One region of the Paenibacillus sp. EKM206P genome, then DNA from elsewhere that is predicted to be linked to it. Evidence: riboswitches for the same ligand, from Rfam matches in the RefSeq annotation. Region 1 holds a riboswitch; the other holds the start of a gene.
The links. Region 1 has a riboswitch for glycine ahead of sdaAB (L-serine ammonia-lyase, iron-sulfur-dependent subunit beta). Riboswitches for the same ligand answer to the same signal wherever they lie in the genome.

Region 1 (4,431 bases):
ATCTGTAACCCGACTAAAAAGAAAAAGAGCAAGCATACGTCCAGCGACGATATGCTTGCTCTTTTCTTTATAAGGGCGAATTCTCTTTCCCTAGGACAATGTAGGGGAGAGGTAGTCGCCTTGTTTTATAGAGGAAAAGTAATTGGTTTAAAGCTTAGAAATTACGACTTATTCTTCTTGATTGATGCGTTGCGTGTAAGTGATTCGGTCAAACGCTTGCCAGTCGGCGTCTGAGCCAAGCCGCCTTTGGCGGTCTCGCGGTGCTTCGACGGCATCGCGCTGCCGACTTCAAGCATCACGTCAATGACTTCGTCAGACGGAATAGCGCTGCGCACACCCGCCAAAGCCATGTCCGCTGCGGCAAGCGCAGTCACGGCTCCCAGGCCGTTGCGCACGATGCACGGAATCTCCACGAGTCCGGCGACGGGGTCGCAGATTAGGCCGAGCGTGTTCTTAAGAGCGAGGCCTACGGCGTGAACAGCCTGTTCAGGTGTACCACCGCGTAGCTCGACCATAGCGCCAGCGGCCATCCCGATAGCTGAGCCAATCTCAGCCTGACAGCCTCCCTCCGCGCCAGAAATGAAGGAGTTGTTGGCGATCACGTAGCCAATGGCTCCAGCGGCGAATAGGCCGTTCACCATATGCTCATCATCCCAGCCGAACCGTTCCTGCGCACTGATGAACACACCAGGGATAACCCCACATGAGCCTGCGGTAGGAGTGGCGACAATGCGACCCATGGATGCATTAACCTCCGACACGGAGAGGGCATAAGCCATGGCGAGCGCGGAGGCATCACCGGAGCAGGTCTCCCCTGACCGCAGATACTCGGCCAGGCGCTTGCCGTCGCCGCCCGTCAATCCACTGCGGGATACGGTGTCTTGTGTCTGACCGCGATGAACGGCTTCCTTCATGATTTCATAATAATCAGACATTTGGCGAAAGATTTCTTCCTCCGTTGTATTCGTTTCTTGTACCTGCTCTTGAATCATCAAGCGGCCAATCGTGGTGGATTCTTCAGCGCATAAAGCGCTGATCTCATGCAGATGGCTAAACCGCATCGGATTCAGCTCCTTTTTTCAAATTAATCATCTTAATTTCATACATATGAGGTAAAGAACGCAGTTCCGCAATCAGTTCAGCTGGAGCAGAACTGTCCGTTTCAATGGCGGTGAGTGCTTCACCATCCCGGCCTTTGCGATCTACGTGCATATAGGCAATGTTAATGTGGGCCGCGCCCAGCGCTGAAGTTATTGCGCCCAATGTACCGGGCTTATCCGAGTGGAGAAGCACCAGCGTAGGCAGCTCCCCGGTCAGATTGACCCGGAATTCGTTGAGTTGCTGGACATGGATGCTGCCGCCGCCAATGGAGGAGCCCAGCAGTGTGCGCTGATCCTCGCCCTTCCACAACTCGAAACGGACGGTGTTCGGATGAGGAGCGGGGAGTCCACTGACGGCGAATTCCACGGTCATCCCGGCTTGCTCGGCCCATTGCTCGGCATCGGGAATCCGGTGATCGTCCGTATCGTAATTAAGCAGTCCTGCGATGAGCGCCAGATCTGTACCGTGTCCTTTATACGTGTCGGCAAAGGAGCCGTACAGTGTCATACGGGCACGGTCAGGCTGCGCCCCGAGCCAGTGCCGGGCAACGCGTGCGAGTCGCACCGCGCCTGCGGTGTGTGAACTGGAAGGTCCGGTCATGGCCGGGCCGATAATAGAAAATACATCTTTGAAACGCATGGTGTGGCCCCCTGTATGTTCTAATACCATACTATATGGTATTTCCGCGTCTTTGCGCGGTTATGACGGTTCCTAATGCTGACGCACAATGTGAGCACAAAAAAGGACAGGATAAGGAAGTTTCCCTTATCTCTGTCCTCGTTACCTGAGAGTTTCGTGCGGTGTTCTTACCGCCTTACCCCTTGGGTGGCTTGCGCTCTCTCCAGAGTTGCGTCAGATGACGATACATGGACCTGAGAGATTATCCGCCAGCCGGGTGCTGGCGTCTTGCTCCTTCGGTGCCGCCAGAGTGTAAGCCCCCTGGACAGACTCTCCCGTCATCTTCATTCGCGTATACCGTTCTACATGTCTTTCTTAGCGTAATGTATGACGTGCTCGGTGTCAATCACAGGGTTCAATTTTTACATAAACGAGGATTTTGCAAAAAACCAATAAGCGACTTCCAATGAACAATATATAGATCGAAATGGCCTAGTTCGTCTAGATATCGCGCTTTGGAGCGATTGGAATCGAATTTTGCAAAATCCTGAAACAGGTGCATTTCCAATAAAAAAGATTAAAGTTTACATAATTATGGATGAAATCAGGAAGGAATTAGAAGATTGGCGGCTAATCTGATAGAGGACAAGTACATTTATGGAAATCATAGGAGGGATATTGACGTATGGTAAAAGGCTTGCGGTTCACAGGTTCACGCTTAAAAGGGATGCTGCATCTAGCAGCGATCGCATCACTGCTGATCGGGATCTTCGTTCCGTTCGGTCAGGTCAAGGCAGAGGGAGCATTGACAGTAGCCGAAGCACTTCAGGGCCAAAGCAGTGGAGGTACGGTGACGGTAGAAGGTTATATCGTCGGACATGCTACCGGATCGAAAACGGCTAACTTCTCTTCTCCGTTTGCGAATGATTTTAACGTACTGATTGCTGACCAGGCTAATGAACGTAGCACTTCTAATCTATTGGATGTACAGCTGACATCCGCGTACAGAGGGCAATTTGGGCTGTCAGGCCATCCTGAGCTGATCGGCAGCAAAATTCGTGTGACGGGTACACTTGGCGCCTACAATAATTTTGGTGGAGTGAAAAGCCCAAGCGCTGTTGAACTGGTGAGCGGAAGCGAGCCGGGGGAACCTGGTGAACCTGGTGAACCTGAACCTGGCAACCCGGGTCAACCCGGTACTACATTGCCGGATGGAAAAGGCAAAAAGGTGCTGTTCGATAATACGCACGCACAGACCGCTGGCGCAGCAGATTGGGTCATTGACGGCGCCTTCTCTGATTTTGCTAATGGATTGCGTAATGTAGGCTTTACGGTAGACCCATTGAATCGTCCCATTCCTTTTACTTATGGAGAGCAGGCCATAACCTATGACAAGTTGCGCCAATATGATGTGTTCATTATTGGTGAAGCGAATGTTGCCTTTAAGGCATCCGAGCAGGCTGCCCTGCTGCAATACGTGAATAGCGGAGGGAGCGTCTTCTTCATCTCCGATCATTATAATGCAGATCGTAACAAAAACCGTTGGGATTCCTCCGAGGTTATGAATGGCTACCGTCGTGGAGCCTATACTAATCCGGCCAAAGGCATGACTGCAGAAGAAGCTGCATCACCGGCAATGCAAGGATTAACAAGCTCCGATTGGCTGGCGGCCAACTTTGGCGTTCGTTTCCGTTACAATGCGCTCGGTGATGTGAATGCTACCGACATTGTAGCCGCAGATCAATCTTTCGGTATTACCAAGGGTGTGCGCTCGATTGCCATGCATGCAGGATCTACGCTGGCTATTATTGATCCTACCAAGGCTAAAGGCATTGCTTATATCCCTTCAGGCACGAAAAAATGGGGTAATGCGGTAGATCAGGGGGTTTATAACGGCGGGGGCCGTGCGGAAGGACCTTATGCCGCTATCTCCAAGGTAGGCCAAGGCAAGGCAGCATTCATCGGTGATTCTTCCCCTGTAGAAGATGCTACACCGAAATATGTGCGTGAGGAAAACGGACAGTCGAAGAAGACATATGATGGCTTCAAAGAAGTGGATGATTCCACCTTCCTGGTGCAAACGGTTCAATGGCTTGCATGGAAGCAGGACTACACGAAATTGTCCGATGTGGCAGGTTTGACTCTGGATCAACCAACGAAGCTTCTGCCATTCGAGGAACCAGCGGCTTCCACGGAACCGCAACCTGAGCCTTGGTCTGCTCCGGCAGCAGGCTACAAATGGTACGATCCTAGAACATTCAAGTCTGGCTCCTATGGAGCGGCTTCGTAAATTATATTGTCAAGAGCTCAATGTGAGCTTGGGTTAGTTAGTCGTTTGATCCCTGCTGAGGGATCAAACGACTTTTTTTGTGATGAAAATTAACCTATGGTTGGTTATTTCATTACATTTTGTGCCAGAAAGGCCGCACTATTGCTGGATCATTGATTTTTTAAATGATGTTGATAGCATAATCTTAATTGATATATCCATATACTGGTGATAGGATGTATTCAAATTATTCCGACAAAAACGGTATGTAATGTTCATGAGAGGTTTTAAACATCAAACATGGTGAGAATAAGCGGGACAAGACCATGGAGAATGGAGGAAGCGCGCATTGAATACCGAACCTGTGTTGGAAATTAAAGGATTATCCGTATCTTTTCGCATCCAGGATCAATATCACCCCGCAGTCGACCATCTGGATCTGA
Region 2 (4,431 bases), on a different contig from region 1:
CGATCACGCTATAGAGATTTCGTCCGAGCGACTCGAAGACATTTTGGCAGGCAAAGTCAATGCCCGTTTCCCAAAACGTGAAGGTGTGGACTTTTACCACCACTACAAAGAAGATATTGCATTGTTCGCTGAAATGGGCTTTAAAGTATTTCGTATGTCCATCCACTGGTCGCGGATTTTCCCGAATGGCTATGATCACGAGCCGAATGAAGCAGGATTGCAATTCTACGACAATGTATTTGATGAGCTGCGCAAATATAATATTGAGCCCTTGGTAACATTGTCACATTATGAAACACCGCTAGGTCTGACTCAGAAGTATAATGGCTGGCTGGGTCGTGAAGTCATACAGCATTACGTCAATTATGCCGAAACGGTGTTTACACGCTATAAGGATAAAGTAAAATACTGGCTGACCTTTAATGAAATCAATGTAATGACCATGAGTCCGTTCACCGGTGGCGGTGTGGTTATTGACCGTGTAGAAAACAAACAGCAAGCGATATATCAAGCATTGCATCATCAATTTGTAGCTAGTGCACTGGCAACCAAACGGGGACATGAGATCATCCCGGGTGCTCAGATCGGCTGTATGTTGGCACGTATAGAAAGCTATCCACATACGTGTAACCCAGCGGATATACTGAAAGCCCAGCATGAAAATCAGATGAACCTATTCTTTACGGATGTGCATGCCCGTGGGGAATATTCCAACTATATGAATCGTTATTTTGAAGAAAATAATATTGTGATCCAGACAGAACCCGGCGATGACGAAATTTTGAAAAATAATACAGTTGATTTTATCTCATTTAGCTACTACATGACCTTGACCGTATCGGCAGGTCCAGAAGGCGAGAAAGCAGCAGGAAACCTGATTGGCGGCGTGAAAAATCCGTATCTGCAGTCCTCCGACTGGGGATGGCAGATCGATCCGATCGGCCTGCGTGTTACACTGAATACGTTTTATGATCGCTATCAAAAGCCTCTGTTCATCGTGGAAAATGGCTTGGGTGCATATGATAAGGTGGAGGAAGATGGCTCTGTGCATGACACATATCGCATTGATTACTTGCGTCAGCATATTGCCCAAATGAAGGAAGCGATTGCCGACGGTGTTGATCTGATTGGTTACACCAGCTGGGGCCCTATCGACCTTGTGAGCATGTCTACTTCCGAAATGTCCAAGCGCTACGGATTTATTTACGTTGATCTGGATGATGACGGTAACGGAACGCTCAAACGCTCCAAAAAAGACTCTTTTAATTGGTATAAAAATGTGATAGCAACCAATGGTGAAGAATTGTAATTCCATATCATCTCGGGCGGGTATAGCAGAGGACATCCTAAGGATGCGATCTGCTGTACCCGCTTTTTTGATAGACTCAATAATAATATTTCAGAGGGCTTCACAAACTTTTCACTTGTAATAAGCTGAAAGTTTTCTGTATAATGAATAAAAATTTCATATGTCTGGTTGATGTTTGCGGGAGATGGAACGAAGGTTCCGACCGAAGGGGCAAAACTCTCAGGTGCTTAGGCTGGTTACAGCCACAAGCGGGGACCGTAAACGGACAGAACTCTGGAGAGACCCTTAATTGGGCGCCGAAGGTGCACCGCAGAGAACATCTGCTTAAACTCTCAGGCAAAAGGACAGAGACGCGAATAACCTGTGACAGGGAATACCCTAGGCTTTTTTATGAGCTATTAGAGGTAGAAACCTGCACAAGATGGTTGTATTTTTTCGTGCCTTTAACCTCTCCAGGAGTCGAATCAGCTGATTTGACTCTTTTTTGTTTTCTAATATGTTGGAGGAGCGGGTTGAAAATGAATTTGGTACATGTGTTAGAAACGATTGACAGCTGGATATGGGGAGCGCCGCTTCTTATTCTCGTGATGGGCACGGGGTTGTGGCTAACGATCCGCTTGAAGCTGCTTCAGGTTATTCGATTGCCTTTGGCGCTCAAGCTAATTGGTAAAGCGCCGGACGAAGGTAGCGGAGATGTAAGCAGCTTCGGTGCATTGAGTACGGCACTGGCAGCTACTGTAGGTACAGGAAGTATTGTTGGCGTGGCGACAGCGATCAAGCTGGGTGGGCCCGGTTCATTATTCTGGATGCTGGTTGCAGCTTTTTTCGGGATGGCAACCAAATATGCGGAAGGATTATTATCCGTTAAATACCGTGTTAAAGACCGGAACGGACAATTTTCGGGTGGTCCGATGTATTATATTGAAAACGGACTTGGCCGCCGTTTCAAGCCGCTGGCGATGTTGTTTGCCTTTTCTGGTGTTCTTGTAGCCCTATTTGGAATCGGTACTTTTCCGCAAGTAAAGGCTATCGTTTCTTCGACGGAAAGTAGCTTTGGAGTGCCAACGGTAGTTACAGCGATCATTATTTCCGTGTTAACTGCTGTTGTTACGATTGGAGGACTCAAAAGTATTGCCAAGGTATCCACAAAGATTGTTCCATTCATGTCGGGGCTCTATATCGTAGTTTGCTTAATTGTACTCATTAAGTTTGCAGGAGAGCTTCCTCATGCGATTGCTTTAGTATTACAAGGGGCCTTCTCGACCACATCTGCAACGGGTGGATTTGCCGGAGCGACGATTATGTTGGCGATGCGAAGTGGAGTTGCCAGAGGTATTTTTGCTAATGAAGCCGGTTTGGGAAGTGCGCCAATTGCAGCAGCTGCTGCTAAGACGAAATGGCCTGCAGAACAAGGGTTGATATCCATGACAGGCGTATTTATCGATACGATGATTATTTGTAATCTGACGGGATTTACGTTGCTGGTTACGGGAATATGGAGTGGAAATGACGATGGAGGTCTGATGACCCAGCATGCGTTTTCCAGTGCCTTTCCGGCTGGTGCAGAACTCGTGACGATTAGCCTTATTTTATTTGCATTCACAACGATACTGGGCTGGAATTACTACGGGGAACGTTGTGTTGAATATTTACTGGGTGTCAAATGGATTAAACCATACCGTTATTTGTTCATCGCACTTGTGGCAGGAGGTGCGTTCATCAAGTTGGAAGCCATTTGGCTGCTGGCAGATATCTTTAACGCAATGATGGCTTTCCCGAATCTGATTGCACTGCTTGGCTTATCGGGAATCGTAGTTGCAGAAACCCGAACCTATATGGATTCTCTGTATCCTAATAAGAAAAAGGGCATTCTTGCAGGTGCCAGTGTAGGGGCAGCTATTCAAGTAGAAGAAAAGGGACAAACGGTTAATTCATAAATTCCAAAAGGGAGTGCCCTCAGCCATCACAGGCTTGAGGACACTCCCTTTTTAAATGTTATAACGATGCGCGCAAAATAGCTAAAATATCTCCTTGATTAAGCTTTTTATAGTTACCGAAGCCTCCGTATTCCATTTCACGGGCTGCAATGTTTGCGATTTTTTCCAATTGCTCATCATTAATATTGTAATCGGCCAGGGTGGAAGGGGCACCGAGACTTGTCCAGAATGCACTAAGACGGTCAATACCTTCCAAGGCGATTTCTCTATCTGTTTTACCTACGGTGTCTAAGTCAAACATACTGAGCATCAGCCGTTTCATGCGTGCAGCATCCTGATCCACCGTATGTCTCATCCAGTTGGGGAATAGGATCGCCAGACCGCCAGCATGAGGAATATCATATACAGCAGATAATGCATGTTCAATCGTATGCGAAGCCCAGTCCCCGAAGTAGCCCATTTGCAGTGTTCCGTTAAGAGCAATCGTTCCGGCATATAAAATCGTTTCGCGATGCTCGTAGTTGTGCAAATCCTCCAACAGCTTAGGTGCAGTTTCGATTACGGTTTGCAGCACGGAAAAGCACATACGATCTTGCAACGGTGTGTTTTTAACATTGTGAAAATACTGTTCAAATACATGGCTCATCATATCCACCATGCCATATACCGTCTGATCACGTGGCACAGAGAAGGTGTTTTTTGGGTCCAGAATCGAGAATTTCGGATGCGTCACCGCGCTGCCCCATACGTATTTTTCGTTTGTTTCCCAGTTGGTGATAACAGAATCTGGATTCATTTCTGAACCGGTAGCGGCGAGTGTGAGGATGGTACCGAATGGCAGAGCCTGGGTAGGCATGTGCTTTTTATTGATAATATCCCACACATCGCCGTCATATTCAGCCCCTGCTGCGATGGCTTTGGTGCAATCAATAACGCTTCCGCCGCCTACTGCAAGTAAGAAGTCGATGTTTTCATTTCGGCAAATGTCGATGCCCTTCTTAACGGTGGACAAGCGCGGATTCGGCTCTACGCCGGACAATTCATGAATGTTAAGATGTAGCGGCTCTAACGCGTTTAATACCTGGTCATACAGACCATTTCGCTTGACACTTCCGCCTCCGTATATCAGTAAAATATTTTTGCCGTAATTCAGCAGCTCCTGCTGCAGTTCTTCAATTTGATTGT

Region 2: another riboswitch for glycine. It lies ahead of G9G53_RS15385 (alanine/glycine:cation symporter family protein); the one in region 1 lies ahead of sdaAB (L-serine ammonia-lyase, iron-sulfur-dependent subunit beta).

The regions. Positions count from the first base shown of each region.
Region 1 is NZ_JAAMNQ010000005.1:15,101-19,531, forward strand. Features, by position in the region: gene G9G53_RS12375 (Ig-like domain-containing protein) at 1-1, shown strand, start outside; gene sdaAA (L-serine ammonia-lyase, iron-sulfur-dependent, subunit alpha) at 162-1,061, opposite strand; gene sdaAB (L-serine ammonia-lyase, iron-sulfur-dependent subunit beta) at 1,051-1,740, opposite strand; glycine riboswitch at 1,952-2,067, opposite strand; gene G9G53_RS12390 (DUF6359 domain-containing protein) at 2,405-4,009, shown strand; gene G9G53_RS12395 (ABC transporter ATP-binding protein) at 4,338-4,431, shown strand, end outside.
Region 2 is NZ_JAAMNQ010000006.1:275,850-280,280, forward strand. Features, by position in the region: gene G9G53_RS15380 (glycoside hydrolase family 1 protein) at 1-1,309, shown strand, start outside; glycine riboswitch at 1,478-1,564, shown strand; glycine riboswitch at 1,573-1,667, shown strand; gene G9G53_RS15385 (alanine/glycine:cation symporter family protein) at 1,828-3,246, shown strand; gene G9G53_RS15390 (iron-containing alcohol dehydrogenase) at 3,305-4,431, opposite strand, start outside.